DNA from 2 places in the Streptomyces sp. NPDC008238 genome. Region 2 is predicted to be linked to the other one. Evidence: riboswitches for the same ligand, from Rfam matches in the RefSeq annotation. Region 2 holds a riboswitch; the other holds the start of a gene.
What was found. Region 2 has a riboswitch for glycine ahead of gcvT (glycine cleavage system aminomethyltransferase GcvT). Riboswitches for the same ligand answer to the same signal wherever they lie in the genome.
Positions count from the first base shown of each region.

Region 1: another riboswitch for glycine. It lies ahead of gcvP (aminomethyl-transferring glycine dehydrogenase); the one in region 2 lies ahead of gcvT (glycine cleavage system aminomethyltransferase GcvT).

Region 1 is NZ_JBIBGK010000008.1:266,910-277,830, forward strand. It holds gene ACFZAU_RS19915 (alcohol dehydrogenase catalytic domain-containing protein) at 1-876, shown strand, start outside; gene ACFZAU_RS19920 (TetR/AcrR family transcriptional regulator) at 959-1,549, shown strand; gene ACFZAU_RS19925 (PhzF family phenazine biosynthesis protein) at 1,769-2,596, shown strand; gene ACFZAU_RS19930 (CPBP family intramembrane glutamic endopeptidase) at 2,609-3,430, opposite strand; gene ACFZAU_RS19935 (glutamate-cysteine ligase family protein) at 3,465-4,961, opposite strand; gene ACFZAU_RS19940 (hypothetical protein) at 5,523-6,113, shown strand; gene ACFZAU_RS19945 (DUF5999 family protein) at 6,362-6,568, shown strand; gene gcvP (aminomethyl-transferring glycine dehydrogenase) at 6,641-9,526, opposite strand; glycine riboswitch at 9,564-9,680, opposite strand; glycine riboswitch at 9,683-9,786, opposite strand; gene ACFZAU_RS19955 (PRC-barrel domain-containing protein) at 9,888-10,268, shown strand; gene ACFZAU_RS19960 (DNA polymerase IV) at 10,181-10,921, opposite strand, start outside.
Region 2 is NZ_JBIBGK010000014.1:7,878-18,798, reverse strand. It holds gene ACFZAU_RS25455 (ABC transporter substrate-binding protein) at 1-1,501, opposite strand, end outside; gene ACFZAU_RS25450 (ABC transporter permease) at 1,607-2,599, opposite strand; gene ACFZAU_RS25445 (DUF885 family protein) at 2,923-4,434, shown strand; gene ACFZAU_RS25440 (enhanced serine sensitivity protein SseB C-terminal domain-containing protein) at 4,574-5,377, opposite strand; gene ACFZAU_RS25435 (enhanced serine sensitivity protein SseB) at 5,455-6,237, opposite strand; gene ACFZAU_RS25430 (hypothetical protein) at 6,446-7,189, shown strand; gene ACFZAU_RS25425 (AAA family ATPase) at 7,232-7,909, opposite strand; glycine riboswitch at 8,081-8,181, shown strand; gene gcvT (glycine cleavage system aminomethyltransferase GcvT) at 8,361-9,473, shown strand; gene gcvH (glycine cleavage system protein GcvH) at 9,559-9,939, shown strand; gene glyA (serine hydroxymethyltransferase) at 10,003-10,921, shown strand, end outside.

The sequences.
Region 1 (10,921 bases), on a different contig from region 2:
GAGGGCCTGCGGGCCGACCCCTCGCAGCCGGTCGTCCCCGGTCACGAGGTCGTCGGCGTCATCGACGCCGTCGGCGAGGGCGTGACCACCTGGAGCGTCGGCGACCGGGTCGGCGTGGGCTTCCTGGGCGGCCACTGCGGCGAGTGCACGCCTTGCCGTCGCGGCGACTTCGTCAACTGCACCGACCAGTCCCAGGTCGGCACCACCACCGACGGCGGTTACGCCGAGGTGCTGATCGCCCGCGGCAGCGGCCTGGTCCGGGTGCCCGACGAGCTCTCCCCCGCCCTCGCCGCCCCGCTGCTCTGCGCCGGCCTCACCATGTTCAGCGCCCTGCGCCGGCTGGACGTCCGCCCCGGCGGGCTCGTGGCGGTCCAGGGCATCGGCGGCCTCGGCCACCTCGGCCTGCAGTACGCCGCCCGGCTCGGCTACCGCGTCGCGGCCGTCGCCCGCGGCCAGGAGAAGGAGCGGCTCGCCCTCGAACTCGGCGCGAGCCACTACATCGACAGCTCGGCGTCGGACCCCGGGGAGGAGCTCCGCAAGCTGGGCGGCGCGGACGCCGTCGTCGCCACGGCGACGAGCGGCACGTCGATGACCCCGCTGGTCCCCGGGCTCGCCCCGCGCGGGCACATGGTCGTGGTCGGCGCCTCCATGGAACCGATCTCCGTGACCACGCCCGACCTGATCTTCGGTTCGCGCGCCATCAGCGGCGTCCTGACCGGCTCCGCGATCGACAACGAGGACAACCTCGACTTCAGCTCGCGCTCCGGCATCCGCCCGATGATCGAGACGATGCCGCTGTCGCGCGCCCCCGAGGCGTACGCGCGCATGATGTCCGGCGAGGCCCGCTTCCGGGTCGTACTGGACACCGCCGCCTGACCCGGAGGGCCGTGCCCTGCCGGGTGTATTTTTGACGGCACGGAGACGACCGGCCATATTGCGGTGCGGAAGAGGTGGTGTCATGGCCCGGCAGAGCATGCGCGAGGCGATCGTCGACGCGGCGGTCGCGCAGTTCCACGCGAAGGGGTACAACGCCGCGGGCGTGAAGGACATCACGGACGCGGCCGGAGTGCCGAAGGGGTCGTTCTACAACCACTTCGACAGCAAGGAGTCGCTGGCCCTCGTCGCGCTCGACCGCTACGGCGCGGGCCGCCGGTTGCACGAGCTGACCGAGCCCGGCACCCCGCCACTGGCCCGGCTGCGCGCGCACTTCGAGCTCCTGCGCGACGAGACCGTCGACGCGGGCTTCACTCGGGGCTGCATGTTCGGCAACTTCGGCACCGAGATCGCCGACCACAGCGAGACGCTCCGCGAGGGCGTCCGCGTGTCGCTCGGCCACTGGGCGTCGTTGATCTCCGGCACGCTCGCCGAAGCACAGCGGGCCGGCGACCTGCGGGCGGACCTCGACGTCGAGCGGACGGCCCGGTTCGCGCTGAACGCCTGGGAGGGCACGCTGATCGCCGCCCGCTCCGGCCGGTCGGGCGAGGCCTTCGAGGACTTCTTCGCCATGGTCTTCGGGACACTGCTCGCACCCCCGGCGGCCGCGTCCTGACGCGTGACGACGCGACGGTGCCGCGCGCCCCACGGCGCCCGGCACCGTCCCGTCCGCGTCCCCGGCCGTCCGCGAACCGCGGGGCGCCGGCCGTGCGGGCCCAAGTGGGGCCGCCCCGAACCCGGTTGCTGCGCGGGGCGGTCGCGGCGTCCGCGCCGCGGGCCACAACCCCCCGATTGGCCCTGGCCGCCCGCGCACGCACCTCCGTACGCTCGCGACATGCGGATCCGTATCGTCGACGCCTTCACCGACCGCCCCTTCGCCGGCAACCCCGCGGGCGTGCTGCTGCTGGACACGGACAGCTTCCCCGAGGACGGCTGGCTCCAGCGGGTGGCCGCGGAGGTCAACCTCTCCGAGACCGCGTTCGCCCATCCCACGCCCGCCGCCCAGGACGCGGACTGGGCCCTGCGCTGGTTCACCCCCAGGGCCGAGGTGAACATGTGCGGGCACGCCACCCTCGCCACCGCGCACGTCCTGCACGGCACGGGCGCCGCCCGTGGCCCGGTGCGGTTCAGCGCCCGCTGCGGCGTCCTCACCACGACCGCCGCCGACGACGGCACCATCACCATGGACTTCCCGGTCGCCCCGCTGACCTCGGCCGTCGTCACGGGCGAGATCTCCGCCGCGATCGGGGCCGACGTGCTGTCGGTGCACGAGACCGGTGACGACGTGGGCGACCTGCTGGTGGAACTGGTCGACGAGAAGACCGTCCGGGCGCTCGCCCCCGACATCACCGCCGTCGCCGCGCTGCCCTCCAAGCGCGGACTCATCGTGACCGCGGCGGCCGAGTCCCCGGCGACGACCGGCTACGACTTCGTCTCACGCGGCTTCTTCCCGGCCGTCGGCATCGACGAGGACCCGGTCACCGGCAGCGCCCACACCGCCCTGGCGCCGTTCTGGTCGCGCCGCCTGGGCCGCGACGAACTCACCGGGCTGCAGGCCTCCGCACGTTCCGGCCTGGTGCGCACGGTGCTCAGCGGCGACCGCGTACGACTGAGCGGCCGTGCCGTCACCGTGATCGACGGCGAACTGCACGCCCACCCCTGAGCCGTACGGCCCTCAGGCGGTCGGCAGCCACCCCACCTTGCCGGCGAGCAGCGCGTAGCCCACGAAGGCCACGATGTCGATGAGCGCGTGGGCCGCCACCAGCGGCCCCACCCGGCCCCAGCGCCGGTAGAGCAGCACGAAGACGACGCCCATCGCCATGTTGCCGATGAGCCCGCCGATGCCCTGGTAGAGGTGGTACGAGCCGCGCAGCACACTGCTGGCCACCAGCGCGCCGACCGGCGTCCAGCCCAACTGGCCGAGCCTGCGCAGCAGGTAGCCGACGACGACGACCTCCTCGAGCACCGCGTTCTGGATCGCGGAGGCGATCAGCACGGGGATCTTCCACCAGACGTCGGGCAGCGACTCCGGCACCACCGTGAGGTTGAACCCGGAGGCGCGCGCGCCCAGGTAGAACAGCAGCCCGGTGCCGCCGATGGCCGCGGCCAGGGCGGCGCCGCGCAGCAGGTCGGTCCGCGGGCGGCGCAGGTCGAACCCGATGGCCGGCATGCCCGTCCCCTCACGGGCCAGCAGGTGGGCCACGAGCGCGACCGGGACGAGCGCGGTGGCGACGCCGAACAGCTGCCAGGCCAGGTCGAGCCACGGCCGGCCCGGGGCGTGCGAGCCCACGAGGGTGGCCGCCTGGTCCTTGAGGCCGCCGGGCCTGGTCACCGAGCCGATGAAGCTGATCAGCGCCGAGAGCGCGCTGGCCCCGAGCGACAGGGCGAGCACCAGGAGGGTCTCACTGCGCAGGGTGCGCGGGGCGAGCCGCTCCACCGCCCCCGACCCGCCGGGCTCCACCGGATTGCTGTTGACTGATGCCTCCACCCGCGCCATCCTGCCTCATCCGCCCGGCGGCACGGGCGGCGGCTCAGCGTTCCAGCGGCCACTCGTGCACGGGGGCGCCGGTGTGCATCAGCTCGCAGTAGCGCAGGGTCATCGCGGCCAGTGCCCGCTGCCGGTCCAGTCCGCGGTCCAGCTCCTGGTGGAAGGCGACGGCCTGCCACTCGGCGCCGTTCATGCGGCTGCGGCAGCGGCCCTCGATGATGCCGAGGTAGTGGTCCCGGTCCACCGGGTCGATCCCCCAGGCGTCCAGTCCCGCGGACGCCATCGGCAGCAACTCGTCCAGCACGAGTTCGACGGCCCCGACCTCCACGAGCCCGCTGCCGCGGCCCTGCCGGGGCCAGGTGAAAACGGCGTCGACGCCGTGCCGGCACGCGGCGTCGAAGTTGGCCGCGGCGGCCGCGAACGGCAACCGGCTCCACACCGGGCGCGAGCCCTCGGCGAGGGAGCGCACGAGCCCGTAGTAGAAGGCGGTGTTGGCGAGCACGTCGGCGACGGTGGGCCCGGCGGGCATCACCCGGTTCTCCACCCGCAGGTGGGGCACCCCGTCGACGACGGCGTACACCGGCCGGTTCCAGCGGTAGATCGTGCCGTTGTGCAGCGTGAGTTCCTTCAGCTGCGGCACCCCGCCCTCGTCGAGGACGTGCAGCGGGTCCTCGTCCTCGCAGATGGGCAGCAGGGACGGGAAGTAGCGCACGTTCTCGGCGAACAGGTCGTACGCCGAGTCGATCCAGCGCTCGCCGAACCAGGTCAGCGGGCGTACGCCCTGGGCCCGGTGCTCCTCGGGGCGGGTGTCGGTGGCCTGCTGGAAGAGCGTGGGACGGGTCTCCCGCCACAGTTCGCGGCCGAACAGGAACGGGGAGTTGGCGCCGATCGCGACCTGGGGGCCGGCCACCACCTGTGCGGCGTTCCAGACCGCGGCGAAGCGCGCGGGGGTGACCTGGAGGTGCATCTGCATCGAGGTGCACGCGGCCTCGGGGGCGATCGAGCCGGAGACGCAGGTCAGCCGCTCCACGCCGGAGATGTCCAGGGTGATGTCCTCGCCGCGGGCGGCCAGGATGCGGTCGTTCAGCAGCATGTAGCGGTCGACGCGGGAGAGGTTGGCACCGACCAGGTCCTGGGCGCCGAGGGTGGGCAGGATTCCCACCATCACGATGCGGGCGCCGACCTCGCGGGCCTTTCTCTCGGCATATCCCAGGCCCATGCGCAACTCTTCGGCGAGCCGGTCGAGGACCCGGCCGGAAAGCCGGTGCGGGGCGATGTTCACTTCAATGTTGAACTGCGCCAGCTCGGTCTGGAAATCACGGCTCGCGATGCGCTCGAGGACCTCCTCGTTCATCATGCGCGGCAGCCCGTCGCGGTCGGTGAGATTCAGTTCGATCTCCAGCCCCATCAGATTGCGGGGACGGTCGAACCGCTTCTCCTCCAGCAGTCGCTCCAACCCCAGCAGGCACTGCTTCAGCTTCCGTCGGTACCGCTGGCGGTCGGCCAGGTCGAACCCCGTGGCCGCGACCTTTTCCCCCATCGGAGGTCCTTCCTCGAGTGGGCCGTGATCACATCATGCCCAGCCCTGAGATCGATAAGGCCCCCGGCGCCGCCCCCGAACCGCTAAGCTGGCCACGAGCACCGTCTCGCGGCACATTCCGGGGGCATGTACGGAATTCACATGCCGACGGCGGCCCTCTCGTGAAAAACACCGACGAGATTCAGCCATCCGCAGTAACGCGGAAAGCGCAGTTCACGGCGTCGGCGACGGTGCAATCGGGGAGCTATTACCTGTCCAGGGTGACCGGGAACCGCCTTGCCCGTAATATCACTGACGGCTAGATGAAACACTGCGCGAACACTACTCGTATATCCTTCGTTCACAGGCAGAGCTTCCGCGACCCGCCGCGCGCCCGCGACGCTTCCGGCCACGGGAAGGGATCCGCATGCCCACGCTGATTCCTTACGTCGCCGCCCCCACGCGCCCCGGGGATCCGGGCTGTCCCGGCCTGCCGCCGCAGTTCCATCAGCTCCACCGCTGACAGCGCTGTCCGCACCCCGCCGAACACCCCCCGTGTCTCCTCATGAGAGGCCGCCCACCATGCCGCTGCAGGTAGCCCCAGCCCCCGCTCCCGCCCTGCGGAGCGTTCTCGCCGCTCTGAGTTCCCCCACCGCCGTCCGCGAGGCCCGCACCCCCTCGCTGCGCAACGCCACGGGGCCACTGGTCGCCGAGCACCCTCTCCCCCTGCACGTCCTCGACCCCGTGATCACCGAACCGGGAGGACTGCCCCGGGCGCGGCTGACCGGCTGGCGCTTCCACATCCGCGCGGGCGAGAAGGTGGCCGCCGCGGGCGAGACCGTCGACACCCCGGACGGCTGGGCGTTCTCGCACTTCTGCGAGGGCCCGTACCTCGCCTCGACCGAGCGCGCGTTGCGCCAGGCCGACGCGCTCACCACCCCCTACCAGCCGCACCTGCTCTCGGTACCGGGGCTCTACATGCTGACGCTGTGGCTGCACGGAGACCTCTCGGCCGACGCGGGCTCGGCCCAGCCGGCCCACTCCGACCTGCTGATCCCGCTGGCGCCGGCGCCGCCGGGGATCGCCGCGCACCGCATGCACCGGCTCTCGGACCTGGTGCCGGTGCTGACCCTGCGGCTGGCTCCGCCACCCCTGCTCGGCACCACCGCCTGAGGCTCGCGGCTGGGGCGACCTCGCACGCCTCCGTGACCGTCCGGTCACGGAGGCGTTGCTTTGTCCGGGCAACCGCCCGCGAGAGTGAATGCGTCCCCAACTAACGAGGACAGCTCACGCGAAATCCCTGCGGAAATCCCTCAGTAGAGCAACACTGGGACCGACCGACTGAACGGGGGAGCGGCATGACTGAGGTTCCTACCCAAGGCAGCCGTACTTCACACCACTCGCAGCGAAAGACGTCGTCCATGTGCCCGCACCAGCCGCAGTGCCCGTCCGCCGGCAGCCCCGACCGCGAGGCCGCCCACATCACGGCCAGCCACCCCGAGCAGGGCTGGAGCCTGCTGTGCAACGGCGTCCTCCTCTTCGAGGACACCGGTGAGCTCCTCCCCGACGGGCGGATCATCGCCCCGCACCGTCCGCTCGGCAGCGGGCACATCGTCACGGCGGCCTGACCGGGCCGGGAACGACAAAGGGCCGACCCCGCTGGAACAGCGGGGCCGACCCTTGAGCGGTGTCAAGCGCCCTTACGCGTCGTACTCGTCCAGCGGCGGGCAGGAGCAGACAAGGTTGCGGTCGCCGAAGGCGCCGTCGATGCGGCGGACCGGCGGCCAGTACTTGTCCGCGGCCGACACACCGGCGGGGAAGACCGCCTCCTCACGGGAGTACGGGTGCTCCCAGTCGCCGCCCAGGGCCGCCGCCGTGTGCGGGGCGTTGCGCAGCGGGTTGTCCTCCTTGGGCCACTCCCCCGAGCCGACCCGCTCGATCTCGCCGCGGATCGCGATCATCGTGTCGCAGAAGCGGTCCAGCTCCGCGAGGTTCTCGCTCTCCGTCGGCTCGATCATCAGCGTCCCAGCCACCGGGAACGACATCGTCGGCGCGTGGAAGCCGTAGTCGATCAGGCGCTTGGCGACGTCGTCGACCGTCACGCCCGTCTCCTTGGTCAGCGGACGCAGGTCGATGATGCACTCGTGCGCGACGAGCCCGCCCGGGCCGGTGTAGAGCACCGGGAAGTGCGGCTCCAGGCGCTTGGCGATGTAGTTCGCGCTGAGCACCGCCACCTGGGTGGCGCGCTTGAGGCCCTCGCCGCCCATGAGGCGCACGTACGCCCAGGAGATGGGCAGGATGCCGGCCGAACCCCACGGCGCGGCCGAGATCGGGCCGACGCCCGTCTCCGGGCCCGCGGCCGGCTGGAGCGGGTGGTTGGGCAGGTACGGGGCGAGGTGGGCGCGGACCGCGACCGGGCCGACGCCGGGGCCACCGCCGCCGTGCGGGATGCAGAAGGTCTTGTGCAGGTTCAGGTGCGACACGTCGCCGCCGAAGTGGCCCGGCTTCGCCAGACCCACCAGGGCGTTGAGGTTGGCGCCGTCCACGTAGACCTGGCCGCCCGCGTCGTGCACCGCGGCGCAGATGTCGCCGATGTGCTCCTCGAAGACACCGTGCGTGGAGGGGTAGGTGACCATGAGCACGGCGAGCTCGTCGCGGTACTGCTCGATCTTGGCGCGCAGGTCCTCGACGTCGACCTCGCCGTCGCCGGCGGTCTTCACGACGACGACCTTCATGCCGGCCATCACCGCGCTGGCGGCGTTCGTGCCGTGCGCGGAGGACGGGATGAGGCAGACCGTGCGCTGCGTGTCGCCGTTGGCCCGGTGGTAGGCGCGGACGGCCAGCAGGCCGGCCAGCTCGCCCTGGGAACCGGCGTTCGGCTGCAGGCTGACCTTGTCGTAGCCGGTGACCTCGGCGAGGCGGTCCTCCAGCTCGTGGATGAGCGTGAGGTACCCCTCGGCCTGCTCGGCGGGCGCGAAGGGGTGCAGCTGGCCGAACTCGGGCCAGGTGACCGGCTCCATCTCGGTGGTCGCGTTGAGCTTCATGGTGCAGGAGCCCAGCGGGATCATGCCGCGGTCCAGCGCGTAGTCGCGGTCGGCGAGGCGGCGCAGGTAGCGCAGCATCGCGGTCTCGGAGCGGTGCTGGTGGAAGACCGGGTGGGTCAGGTAGTCCACCTCGCGCTCAAGGCCCGCGGGCAGCGCGTCCTCGGTGGCCGCGTCCAGGGCCTCGACGTCGCCGCTGACGCCGAAGGCGCCCCACACGGCGGCGAGGTCGGCACGGCCGGTGGTCTCGTCGCAGGCGATGCCGACCAGGTCGGCGTCGGCCTGGCGCAGGTTGACCCCGGCGTCGCGGGCGGCGGCCACGACCTCGGCGGCCCGGCCGGGCACACGCGCGGTGACGGTGTCGAAGAAGGCGTCCGTGGTCACCTCGACGCCGCCGGCGCGCAGCCCGGCGGCGAGGACCGCGGCGTAGCGGTGGGTGCGGCGGGCGATCTGCGCCAGGCCCTCGGGGCCGTGGTAGACCGCGTACATGCCGGCCATGACGGCGAGCAGCACCTGCGCGGTGCAGATGTTGCTGGTGGCCTTCTCGCGGCGGATGTGCTGCTCGCGGGTCTGCAGCGCCAGGCGGTAGGCCCGGTCGCCGTCGGCGTCGACGGAGACGCCGACCAGGCGGCCGGGCAGGCTGCGGGCGTGCGTGTCACGGACGGCCATGTAGCCAGCGTGCGGGCCGCCGAAGCCCATGGGCACGCCGAAGCGCTGGGTGGTGCCGACGGCGATGTCGGCGCCGAGCTCGCCGGGTGAGGTCAGCACGGTCAGGGCCAGCAGGTCGGCGGCGACGGTGACGATCGCGCCGAGCCCGTGGGCCTGCTCTATGACCGGCTTGAGGTCGCGCACGGCACCGGAGGCACCCGGGTACTGCAGCAGCACGCCGAAGACACCGCGCTCGGCGATCTCCGCCGGGATGCCGCCGGCGAGGTCGGCGACGACGACCTCGACGCCGGTGGGCTCCGCGCGGGTCTCGATCACGGCGACGGTCTGCGGGAAGGTTTCCGCGTCGATCAGGAAGACGCCGTCCTTGACCTTCCCGACCCGGCGGGACAGGGCCATCGCCTCGGCGGCGGCCGTGCCCTCGTCGAGCAGCGAGGCGCCCGAGGTGGGCAGCCCGGTGAGGTCGGCGACGACCGTCTGGAAGTTCAGCAGGGCCTCCAGGCGGCCCTGCGAGATCTCCGGCTGGTAGGGCGTGTACGCCGTGTACCAGGCGGGGTTCTCCATGACGTTGCGCAGGATGACCGGCGGGGTGAAGGTGCCGTGGTAGCCGAGGCCGATCATCGGCCGCAGCACCTGGTTGCGGTCGGCGAGCGAGCGCAGCTCGGCGAGCACCTCGGGCTCGGTGCGGGCGCCGGACAGACCGAGCGCCTCGGCGCTCTTGATGGTGTCCGGGACGGCGGCGGCGGTCAGCTCGTCCAGCGAGCCGTAGCCGACCTGCGCGAGCATCTTGGCCTGCGCACCGGCGTCGGGCCCGACGTGACGCTGCTCGAAGGGGATGCCGCGCTCCAGCTCGGAGAGTGGGATGCGGTTGGCGGTCATCTGCGGAGGCCTCCTGGTCTGGCGCGACACGGCCTCCCCCTCTGTCATCTGAACCTGAGAGCTTCACCGTCCCGCACGTGCCGGGACGGCTTTCACCGTCGGTGAGGAAGTGGCCGCGCACGGTGCGTGCCGCCCTTTCCTGCTTTCCAGAGTGACCTCACCCATGCGGTACGGATGCCTGAGAGATTCCGGGGAGGGTTTGCTCCTTCGGCGCCCGGCGGGCGGTTCCCCGCGTGCCAGGACTCTCCCGCAAGGGGTCAGCAGCCGCTGTCAGCGTACCAGCGCGGTCCGGTGACGGGTCATGTGACAGCCGCCACCTTTCGTGCCTAAATAGGATTAATCGCGACCAGTTGGAGGGACCGTGCAGACCGGTATCGATCCGCGCAGCCTCATCGGGCGCAGGGCCTTCGACCGCAACGGGATGAAGATCGGCACGGTCGACGAGGTGTACCTCGACGACGCCACCGGGGAGCCCGAATGGGCCGCGGTACGCACCGGTCTGTTCAGCCGCGACGCGTTCGTGCCGCTGGAACCGAGCGAGTTCACCGGGGAAGAGCTGCGCGTGCCGTTCGACAAGGCGCTGATCAAGGACGCCCCGGACTTCGGAGTGGGCAGGCACCTCTCGCCCGAGCAGGAGCTCCAGCTCTACCACCACTACGGCATGAGCGGGCCCTCGCTGTCCGGCCCGGTGCCGGAGCCCCCGCCGGACCGCGACTTCGGCACGCTGGCCGGCGACAGCTGACGCGGGAGCGCCCGCGGGCTCGGTAACACCAGGGGGAGCGGCTCGGACGGTTCCAGCTCCGGGTCCGTCACCGCGAAGGTGCGCACCCGCCCCGGCACCACCGAGCCCGGCTCCTCGAAGCGGACGGTGACCCTGCCGACCCCGCTGCCCTGCACCCACCCGGCGCCGTACTCGCGGTGCCGTACGTCCTGGCCCGGCACCCAGCGCCGCTCCTCCGGCGCCGGCTCCCGGACTTCCTCCGCGGGCCGCTCCGGCGCCCCCTCGGACGGGCCCGCCTCCTCGTCCGCCGCCTCCTCCTCCCGCTCCGCCGCCTGGGCGAACAGGTCCTCCTGCGTGAAGTCGGCGAGCCCCGCGACGCCGACCCCCAGCAACCGGACGCCGCCCGTGATGTCGACGGCCTCCAGCAGCCTCGCCGCGGTCTCCCGGACCACCGACAGGTCGTCGGTGGGGGCGCGCAGGGTCTCCGAACGGGTCAGCGTCGTGAAGTCGTACCGCCGCACCTTCAGCACCACCGTGCGGCCCGAACGGCCCGCGGAGCGCAGCCGGCGCACGCAGCGGTCGGCCAGCCGGTCCACCTCCAGCCGGACGCGCACCCGATCGGTGAGGTCGACGTCGAAGGTGTCCTCGACCGAGACCGACTTGCTCTCGCGGTC
Region 2 (10,921 bases):
TGTCGACCAGCGGCTGGAGGAAGCCCTGGCCCGACGGGAAGTCGGCGCCCCAGCCCATGATGATGATGCCGTAGTTCTTGGACTTGACCGTCTTCGGGGCACCGATGATGCCGGAGGTCTGCGCACCGTCGAACTCGTCGAGCTCGGTGGTGATGCCGACCTTCTTCAGCGACTCCTGCAGCGACTCGGCCGTGGCGATCTCGATCGGCTTGTTGTTGCGGACCGCGATCGTGGTCTTGAAGCCGTTGGGCTGGCCGCAGGCCTTGAGCTCCTTCTTGGCCTCCTCGACGTTGCCCGTGGTGTCCTTCAGGACGTTGTACGGGTCGTAGGCACCGTCGGCGCCCTTGATGCCCAGCGGGAGCATGTTCGGGGCGATGGCACCGCCGGCCTGCGGGCCGCCGCGGGCGGTCTGCAGCGACTTGTGGTCGGCGGCGAGGATGACCGCCTTGCGGCAGTGGATGTTGTCCATCGGCTTGACCGTGGTCGGGAAGACCGCGTAGCGGATGAAGCCGGTGTCCGGGTTGTCGGCGTTGGCCTTGTTCTTGCCGAGCACCTCGGCACGCGCGGCCTGGCCGACGCCGGTGGCGTTCAGGTCCAGGTCGTAGTCGCCGTTGATCAGGCGCTTGTCCATGTCGTCGGCGTTGGTGGTCAGAGTGACCGTGATCTTGTCCGGCAGCGCCTTGCGGAGGTCGTCGGTGGACGCGCTCCAGTTGGTGTTGCGGACCAGGACCATCGACTTGTTCGGCGTGTACGACTGGAACTTGTACGGGCCGCTGGAGAACGGCTTCAGGCCGTACTTGGCGCCGGTGTCCTTCGCCGCGGGGACCGGGGAGCCGGACGGCATCGCGAGCATCTGCTCGAAGTCGCTGTTCGGCGTCGCCAGGTGGAAGGTGATGGTCTTGTCGTCCGGCGTCTCGATGGCCTTCAGACCGAGCTTGTCCGGCGAGGTGTCCTTGTAGGGACCCTTGTACTCACCCTTGGGGTCGAGCACCTGCTGCAGGTAGATCGGGCCGCCGGAGATGACGTCCTGCGCCCAGATGCGCTCGATGCCGTACTTGACGTCCTTGGAGGTCAGCGGGGAGCCGTCCTCCCACTTCAGGCCGTCCTTCAGGGTGTACGAGTAGGTCTTGCCGCCGTCGCTGACCTTCGCGAGGCCGGTCGCGAGGTCCGGCTTCAGCGTGGTGCTGGCCAGGCCCGGCTCCGGGGTGAAGGAGACCAGCTGACGGGTGTAGTACCGGGCGAAGTCCCACATGAAGCCGTAGTAACCACGCTGCGGGTCCCACGAGTCGGCGTCCTGGGTACCGATGAACTTGAGCGTGCCGCCCTTCTTGTCGGACGCGTTCGCCACCTTGTTGACGGCGGCGTTGAATCCGGGGGCCTTGGCGTTGCCGTCGGACTTGCCACCGCCGCCTCCGCCGCAGGCGGCGGTGGACAGCAGCGTGGCGACCACGACGACCGTCCCTGCGGCCAGCCTGCGCCTCGATGAGCGTGGGGATGTCACTTTTTCGTAACCTCCGTGATTCGCGGTCCGCGACTTTCCGCGGACCTGCGGTCCTTCTCGGTGAGAAGCCACCTGACGGGAATGGCAGGGGCGGTGTGCGAGGGGCTAGCGGGAGCCCTTCGGGTCCAGCGCATCCCGTACGCCGTCACCGAAGAGGTTGAAGGCGAGCACGGTGATGAAGATCGCCAGGCCCGGGATCAGCATGAAGATCGGGTCCGTCTCGTAGAAGGACAGCGCCTTGAAGAGCATCTGTCCCCACGACGAGGTGGGCGGCTTCACGCCGACCCCGAGGAAGCTCAGGGCGGCCTCGGTGAGGATGTTCGTCGGGATCATCAGCGTCGCGTAGACGGTGATGGGTGCGACGAGGTTGGGCAGCAGTTCACGGAAGAGGATGTAGCCGCGGCCGGCACCGAGGCTGCGGGCCGCGTCGACGTACTCGCGCTCCCTCAGGCTCAGGGTCTGGCCGCGCACGATGCGCCCGACGTACGGCCAGCCGAAGAAGCCGATCACGACCACCAGGACGCCCATGCGCACGCCGGTGCCGCTGAATCCCAGCAGCGAGTTCGGCATGACCGAGACGAGGGACATGATGAAGAGCAGCTGCGGGAAGGCGAGGAGCACGTCCATCACACGGCCGATGGCGGCGTCGACCCAGCCGCCGAAGTAGCCGGCCATTATGCCGAAGAAGGTGCCGAGGACCACGGCGACGATCGCCGACAGGAAGGCCACCAGCAGGGAGATCCGCGTGCCGTAGACGATGCGGCTGAAGACATCGCGGCCGTTGACCGGCTCCACGCCGAAGAGGTAATCCCCGCTGATGCCGCCCCACTTGCCGGTGGGCGTGCCGAACAGCGGGTCGATCTTGTCCTCGTGGAAGTCGTTCGGCGGGTGGCCGAAGGCGCTGACGATGAGGGGGGCGAAGATCGCGACCAGGATGAGGAGGACGACGATCACGCCGCCCGCCAGCGCGACCTTGTCGCGCTTGAGGCGCATCCATGCGATGCGCCCGGGCGAACGCCCCTCGATCGCCTTCGCGGGTATGTCGGCGGCGACGTCGGCGACGGCCGTCTCAGCGGTGTCGTGCAGCGGTGCTGTCATGTCTCCTCGTGCATCCCCCTGCCGGCGGTGGCCGGCTTCGCCTGGCCGTCCGCCCGGGTCGACGGAGCGGACCGACCATGTCGGGCGCAGCTCTTGATGGTGGTGCGGTGGCGCTGGGCTGTGTGTTTGACGTGTGATGAATCGTTAAGGCGACGCGTGAGGCGTCTTGGTGCGCGAGTCTTCATGGGGCGTGGATCACGCGCCAGACCCCACAGGGAAGCGATGCGCAACCGTGATGTGGTGAGCCTTCGTCCGTTATTACCGCAGTGTTACGCGCGTTGACAGATCGCCGCGATGCAACTGGAGTCGCTACCGTCGACGCCATGAATGATCGGCTTCGCTCGGTGTGCGACCTGATGGTCCCCGTGGTCAGGGAGATGGCGGGACTCCACGAGTACGACGGCCAGGTGCAGGATCTGTCGCCCGCAGGCGTCCGCCGCGGACTGTCCTCGCTCGCCCACGCCCGGCTGCGCGAGCCGGCCCTCGCCGACCCCCACGACGAACGGCACCTCTCGGTCTTCGAGGACACCCTCAAGGTCCAGTACGGGGAACTGGAACTGCACCGCCGCGACCCATATCCGCATTTGTCCAATCTCGAACTCACCGCCTACGACCGCGAGTACGCGCCCCGTGAGGAGCTTGCCGAGGCACGCAGACGCCACCTGCAGCAGTGGCCGGACGCCGTCGACGCGGCCATCGCGTCGCTCGACCGGGTGAGCGCGCCGGTCGCCGGGGCACTCCTCGGGGCGGTCCGCGGACTCGCCGCCGACCTCGACCCGGAGGCCGAGCCGGAGGCGGGTCCCGCGCTCGCCGCGCACGCCCGGCTGGTCGACCACATCGCCCGCGCCGCCGAGACCGGCGACCCCGACCCGCGGCTCGGGGGCGAGGCGCTGGCCCTGCTGATGGGCAGTCAAGAAGGCCTGCACGTCGACCTGTCGGCCCTGGCCGACGAGGCCGAGCGCGAGCGGGACCGGCTCACCGCGCTCCTCACCGAGTCCTGCGGGCGGCTGGACCCGAAGGCCGGCGTGGACGAGCTCATCCCGCGGCTGCTGGCCGACCACCCGGACGCGGACGGGGTCATCCCCGAGGCCGCCCGGCTCACCGAGGAGGTCATCGAGTTCACCCGGCAGCGCGGGCTCGTGCCCTGGCTCGACGGGGACTGCCTGGTCGGACCGGCACCGCCGTCACGCCGCTGGTCCATGGCAATGATGACCTGGGCCGCGCCGGAGGAGGCCGACTCCGCCTCCTGGTACCACGTCACCCCGCCGGAGCCGGACTGGCCGGAGGAGGAACGCGAGGAGTGGCTCTCGGTCTTCAGCCGCACGAGCCTGCCGGCGATCACCGTCCACGAGGTCGCGCCGGGCCATTTCGCCCACGGCCGGGCATTGCGGCACGCACCCACGCAGGTACGGCGTGTCCTGCACTCGCTCTCCTTCTGCGAGGGCTGGGCGCACTACGTCGAGGAGGTCTGCCTGGAGGAGGGCTTCCGTGCCCGCGACCCCCGCTTCGCGATCGGCGTGGCGCTGGAGGCGCTCGTACGCGTCACCCGGCTGGCGTGCGCGATCGGGCTGCACACGGGGGCGATGACGCTGGAGGAGGCCACGCAGCGCTTCATGCGGGACGCCCACCTCGCGCGGGCCGGCGCGGCCTCCGAGGCACGGCGCGGCACCTTCGACGCGGCCTACGGGCGCTACACCTGGGGCAAGTTGGAGATCATGCGGCTGCGGGAGCGCGCCCGGCGCGCCTGGGGGCCGGAGTTCTCGCTCCAGCGGTTCCACGGGGCGCTGCTGGAAATGGGGAGCCCGCCGCTGGGGCTCATCGACGCGATCCTGTGACCGGGGTCCCCCGCGGAGCGGGTCCGTCGCGCCTGCGGCGGGCCGCCTCCCACCCACTCGCCACCCGCCCGTCACCGCCTTCCTGACCTGCACGGAGGCGCCGTCCGGGTGGGCGGGTGGGAGAGACCCGCCGGGAGCGTCAGTAGGGCTGCGGGGCCCACCCGTACGTCGCCCCGGGAGCACCCGGCGCGCCCGGTGCGCCCTGTGCACCCGGCGCGCCGTGGGCGTCACGGGAGTAGAAGGGCTGCGCCGAAGCCCGCATCCACATACCGACCGGGTCGTACTCGTCGGTGAGCGCGACCGTGGCGACCGGCAGCCCTTGCGGCACCGCCCCGAGGGCGGACTGCATCATCAGGCGCACCGACTCCACGGCCTGGGGCCCGGCGTCGTAGAGGTCCACGCCGATCGCCAGGTAGGGCTCGCCCAGTACGGGCTGGACCCAGGCGCGCCGCAGGGAGCGGACGGCCGGGCTGCGATGGGCCTGCTGGGACAACAGGGCGTAGTACTGGGGGATCTGGAGCGCGGGCTCGCCGATCCGCAGCGGTCCGGCCGGGGAGCGGTCGAGGCCGAGGCTGACGCGCCGCAGGTCGAGCCAGGGGACGCCGACGCCGCCGCCGGGGGCGTGCGGGTTGAGCCACAGGCCCCAGCGGTCGGGGAAGAGCGAGGCCGCGATCTCGCGGCCGGACACCACCTCGTGGGCCCGGTTCCAGCCGCAGGCGGTGAACTCCTGCGGCGAGGTCACGCACGGCGCGTAGCCGTGGCCGGCGACCTCCATGTTGCCGTACTGCGCGTCCGCCCCGCCGGGGGTGCCCTGCCAGAGCAGCATCCACACCTGGCTGTCGGCGAGGGTCCGCAGCACTTCCTCGTAGGCGTCGTACCTACCGGGCGTCACCTGCCGGAGCGCATGCTCCAGCCCCCCGCCCCCTCCCACGCCGGCGCTCACGTGTCCCGCCCTTCCGCGTCTGCCTCGTCCGCGTCGTCTGCTCCGCCGAATGCCTCTGGTGCCGTACGGGACCCAGGTTATGCGCCCGTGCCGACATAGAAGGGTCGCACGCGCTCCAGCATCCAGTCGCCGATGGGGTCCTGTGCGACGTCCAGCAGCACCAGACTGACCTGCCAGGGCAGCGGTACGGCGCCGAGCGCGCGCCCGAGGGCGGCCATGGCGGCGGCCCGGTCCTCCTCCTGCCAGCGGTCGAGTTCGACGCCGACGAAGAGGGTGGCGGGGTCGCCCTCGACGCTGGCCAGCGCGCGGCGGGCGGAGAGCACGACCGGGGTCACGGCGAACTCGCCCGCGGCTACGGCCAGGAAGTCGACCGGCTCCTCGTCCGGCGAGGGTTCCCACAGCCGGACCCGGGCGCCGGTGGGGGTACCGGGCTCGCGGTCGGTGCGGCACAGCTCCATCACCGCGGCGGGCGGCAGCGGGATGCCCACCGCGCCTCCGGGGTTCACGGCGATCCCGATCTGCGGGGGCAGCCCCCGGGCGAACTCACGGGCGGGGGCGACGGCGAAGCTCATGCCGGTACCGGCGGCGAGGAACTGCTGCTCGGAGCTGAAGACGGGGACGTAGACGCCGCCGTCGAGTTCGAGGGTCGGCAGGTCGAGGTCGGTGCTCTCGGGACTGCCGCCGTTCGGCAGCGGGATCCACAACTGCGAGCGTCCGAGCACCTCCAGGACGCGGGCCGTGGCACCCGGATCGCCGAGTGCCGCGGAGAGCACTTCCTCGAGTTCGTTGGCGGGCCAGCCGCCGGCGCCGTGGCCAGGCGGGGCGAAGCCGTCCGGTATCCGCTGCCCCGGGATGTTCACTGCGTTTCGCCTCGCAATTTCCTGTGGTGGTGCGCTCCGTGGAAACCCTATCCGGCGGCGGGCGCGGACGACCCCCGCATCACGCGCCCGTCACATCGGCCGCCCCATGCCGTGGTCACATATTGCGATCGTCCGGTTGCGAAGCGTCACAGCGGCTCCGAAGGTAGGACGAGCAAGGAGAACACCCTCAACCGGGAGATATCTCGACATGCGCATCACCAGGATCAACTCCACCCTCATAGCGGCGGCCGTGTGCGCCTCGCTGACGATGGGCCTCACCGGCGGTGTCGCGAGTGCCCAGGCCCCCACCCGGAGCACGGCCGTCGAGGTCGAGCACCTCGCCGCTCGCGCGGCGGACACGGGCAACGCCGAACTGATCTCCAAGCTCGGTGACACGCTGTCCATCGGGGCCAAGCTCACCCAGGAAGCCCAGGTCGAAAGCCCGGACTCGGCGAAGCTCGAGGAACTCCGCAAGGGTCTGGAGGAGGCGAGCGGGCAGCTGGCCTCGGTCCTCGACCAGGCGGGTGCGGTTTCTCCCGGCTTCACCGACCCGGCGGCCATGGATCCGGGCGCGCCACAACCGGGCCTGGAGCCAGGGGACCCCGGCCTGCCGGGTGACCCGAGCACCATCGACCAGGTCGGCGGTCCCGGCGATCAGGGCGCCGCGGACGCCGTCACCGACGTCAAGAACGCGCTCACCAAGCTGGTCCAGGACGTCACGGACCTGCTGGCCAAGGTGGTCGCCAAGGACCTCGCGGGTGTGACGGCCGGTGTCGCCGCCGTCGTCGCCGACCTGCAGGCCCTGCTGCTGGCGGTGCCGAAGCTGCTCACCGGCGCACTGCCGCTGCCGCTTCCGCTCCCGCTGCCGCTCCCCCTGAACGACCAGGGGCAGCAGCTGTCGCCCGAGGCGGAGATCGCGCCCCAGGCCCAGGTGGATCCGCAGATTGGTTGATCGTTCAGCGGTACCGCCCCTCACGCGTCGCGGCCCGGCCGCTCAGCCGTCGAAGTCGATGGCCTCGAGCTCCCGGGCCGCTTCGCGGTCCAGCAGCACCACCGAGGCGCACGCCCCCGGCAGCCGGCCCGCCTCCGCCTCCGTCAGCAGGCGGCGGGAGGCGGCACGGTGCCGGGCCATGGCGTACGCCGACACCCGGCGGCCGCGTTCGCGCTGGCCGTCCAGCGCGGTCCGGACGGGGACGTCCAGCAGCACCAGGTGCATGCCCCTTCCCCGGCGCCGGGCCTCACGGGAGACCCAGGCGCGCACCCAGCGCAGGGTTCCGCAGTCGTGGAGCACGACGCTGTCGCCCGAGCGCAGCGCCCGCCACAGCCCGGCGTAGTGAGCGATCCGCACCAGGGGACGGTAGAGGGCGTACGGCAGCAGCCGCGGAACCCGGGCCTGCCAGCGTTCCCTGACGTCCTGTGAGTCGATCAGGCGGGCGCCGCCGGTCGCGCGCCGCATGAGGGTGCTCTTGCCGCCGCCCGGCAGGCCGGAGACGAGCAGGACGTCCCCCGGCGGGTAGCGCAGGGTGCGTACGGGCCGGCGCCCCCGTCGCAGATCGATCAGCCGCCGCGGCCGTACGGCACGTCCCCCGCGACGCGCTTCCCCGGCCCGCGCCGGTACCGGCCGGGACACGGCCGGACCCCCGGCCGTCGCATACGCACTCTGCCACCGCACAGTTCGCCCTCCGGGTCCGACGTTCAAGATGGTAAATCCTGTGTCTTTGCCTACCCAGAGGAACGGCGGCGTTACTACCGGATCGGGACCGGACCGGGACATCCGGGACGCGATCGCGACAACGGCGGGCGCCCGTGCAATGATGGCGGCCTCAATCGCATATAGGCCGTTCGAGGCCGCGCGGGAGAGTTTCCGCACCGCTGTGGCGGGCGGGACGCCGAAGGAGCAAGTCCTCCCTTGAATCTCTCAGGCACAGATACCGCGCGTTCGAGGCACATCTGAAAAGCGGGCGAGCCCTCCCGGCCACGGGGGTGCCGCCCCACCCAAGGTGCAAGCCGGGACTCCTCCGCACGGAGGGTCCAGGTGAACCTCTCAGGTTCCGATGACAGATGGGGAGGACCTGCCCCGTCATCGCCCTACCTGTCTCTTCCTTGCCTTGGGAGCCCGCCCGATGAGTGAATCCCGCCGTACCGCACTGGACGCGCTGCACCGCGCCCTCGGCGCCACCATGACCGACTTCGCGGGCTGGGACATGCCGCTGCGGTACGCCAGCGAGCGCGACGAGCACACCGCCGTACGGACCCGGGCCGGTCTCTTCGACCTGTCCCACATGGGTGAGATCACGGTCACCGGTCCGGGTGCGGGCGAGGCCCTGGACCACGCGCTGGTGGGCCACATCTCGGCGCTGGCCGTGGGCCGTGCCCGCTACACGATGATCTGCGCGCCCGACGGCGGCATCCTCGACGACCTGATCGTCTACCGCCTCGGCGACGAGGAGTACATGGTCGTCGCCAACGCCTCCAACGCCCAGGTCGTCCTCGACGCGGTGACCGAGCGCGCCGCCGGCTTCGACGCCGCGGTCCGCGACGACCGGGACGCCTACGCGCTGATCGCCGTCCAGGGGCCGAACTCCCCCGCCATCCTGAAGTCGGTCACCGACGCCGACCTCGACGGGCTGAAGTACTACGCGGGCCTGCCCGGCACCGTGGCCGGCGTCCCCGCGCTGATCGCCCGCACGGGCTACACCGGCGAGGACGGCTTCGAGCTCTTCGTCGCCCCGGCCGACGCGGAGAAGCTGTGGCAGGCGCTGACCGAGGCGGGCGCGGACGCCGGCCTGGTGCCGTGCGGCCTGTCCTGCCGCGACACGCTGCGCCTGGAGGCGGGCATGCCGCTGTACGGGCACGAGCTGACCACCGCGCTCACCCCGTTCGACGCCGGGCTCGGCCGGGTCGTGAAGTTCGACAAGCCAGGTGACTTCGTGGGCCGCGAGGCGCTGGCCGCGGCCGCCGCCAAGGCCGAGGCCACGCCGCCGCGCAAGCTGGTCGGTTTGGTCGCCGAGGGCCGCCGGGTACCCCGGGCGGGCTACCCGGTGGTGGCGGGCGGCGAGGTGGTCGGCGAGGTCACCTCCGGCGCCCCCTCCCCGACCCTGGGCAAGCCGATCGCCATCGCGTACGTGGACGCCGCGCACGCCGCGCCGGGTACCTCCGGTGTGGGCGTGGACATCCGCGGTACGCATGAGCCGTACGAGGTGGTGGCCCTGCCGTTCTACAAGCGGCAGCGCTGAGTCCCCGGTCTCATCCGGCACACCCGTCCCACCTGTCAAGACAGCCGTTCACCAGCACATACCGTCATCCAGGAGAATTCACGCCATGAGCAACCCCCAGCAGCTGCGGTACAGCAAGGAGCACGAGTGGGTCTCGGCCGCCGACGCGGACGGCGTGTCGTCGGTGGGCATCACCGAGCACGCGGCGAACGCCCTCGGCGATGTCGTCTACGTCCAGCTCCCGGCGGTCGGTGACACGGTCGCCGCGGGCGAGACCTGCGGTGAGCTGGAGTCGACCAAGTCGGTCAGCGACCTGTACGCCCCGGTCTCCGGTGAGGTCACCGAGGTCAACGAGGACGTCGTCAACGACCCCTCGCTGGTGAACTCGGCGGCCTTCGAGGGCGGCTGGCTGTTCAAGGTGAAGGTCACCGAGGAGCCGGGCGACCTGCTCTCCGCGGACGAGTACACCGCCTTCACCGGCAACTGACCGCTCGGGACCTCCCGGCAGCTCCGCCCTGTCCACTCCGACCTCCGGACGGATGACCCCCTGATGTCGCTTCTCAACAGCTCACTGCACGAGCTCGACCCCGACGTCGCCGCCGCCGTCGACGCCGAACTCCACCGTCAGCAGTCCACCCTCGAGATGATCGCCTCGGAGAACTTCGCTCCGGTCGCGGTGCTCCAGGCCCAGGGCTCGGTGCTGACCAACAAGTACGCCGAGGGGTACCCCGGCCGCCGCTACTACGGCGGTTGCGAGCACGTCGACGTCGTCGAGCAGCTCGCGATCGACCGGATCAAGGCGCTCTTCGGCGCCGAGCACGCCAACGTCCAGCCGCACTCGGGCGCGCAGGCCAACGCGGCCGCGATGTTCGCGCTGCTGAACCCCGGCGACACGATCCTGGGTCTGAACCTCGCCCACGGCGGGCACCTGACCCACGGCATGAAGATCAACTTCTCCGGCAAGCTGTACGACGTGGTCGCCTACCACGTGGACCAGGAGACCGGTCAGGTCGACATGGCCGAGGTCGAGCGCCTGGCCAAGGAGTCCCGGCCGAAGCTGATCATCGCCGGCTGGTCGGCGTACCCGCGGCAGCTGGACTTCGCGGCCTTCCGCCGGATCGCCGACGAGGTCGGCGCCTACCTGATGGTCGACATGGCGCACTTCGCCGGTCTGGTGGCGGCGGGCCTGCACCCCTCCCCCGTGCCGTACGCGGACGTCGTCACCACGACCACGCACAAGACGCTGGGCGGCCCGCGCGGCGGCGTCATCCTGTGCAAGGCGGAGCTCGCCAAGAAGATCAACTCGGCGGTCTTCCCCGGCCAGCAGGGCGGCCCGCTGGAGCACGTCATCGCGGCGAAGGCGGTCGCCTTCAAGATCGCGGCGAGCGAGGAGTTCAAGGACCGCCAGGTCCGCACCCTGGAGGGCGCGCGGATCCTCGCGGAGCGGCTGACCCGGGACGACATCGCGG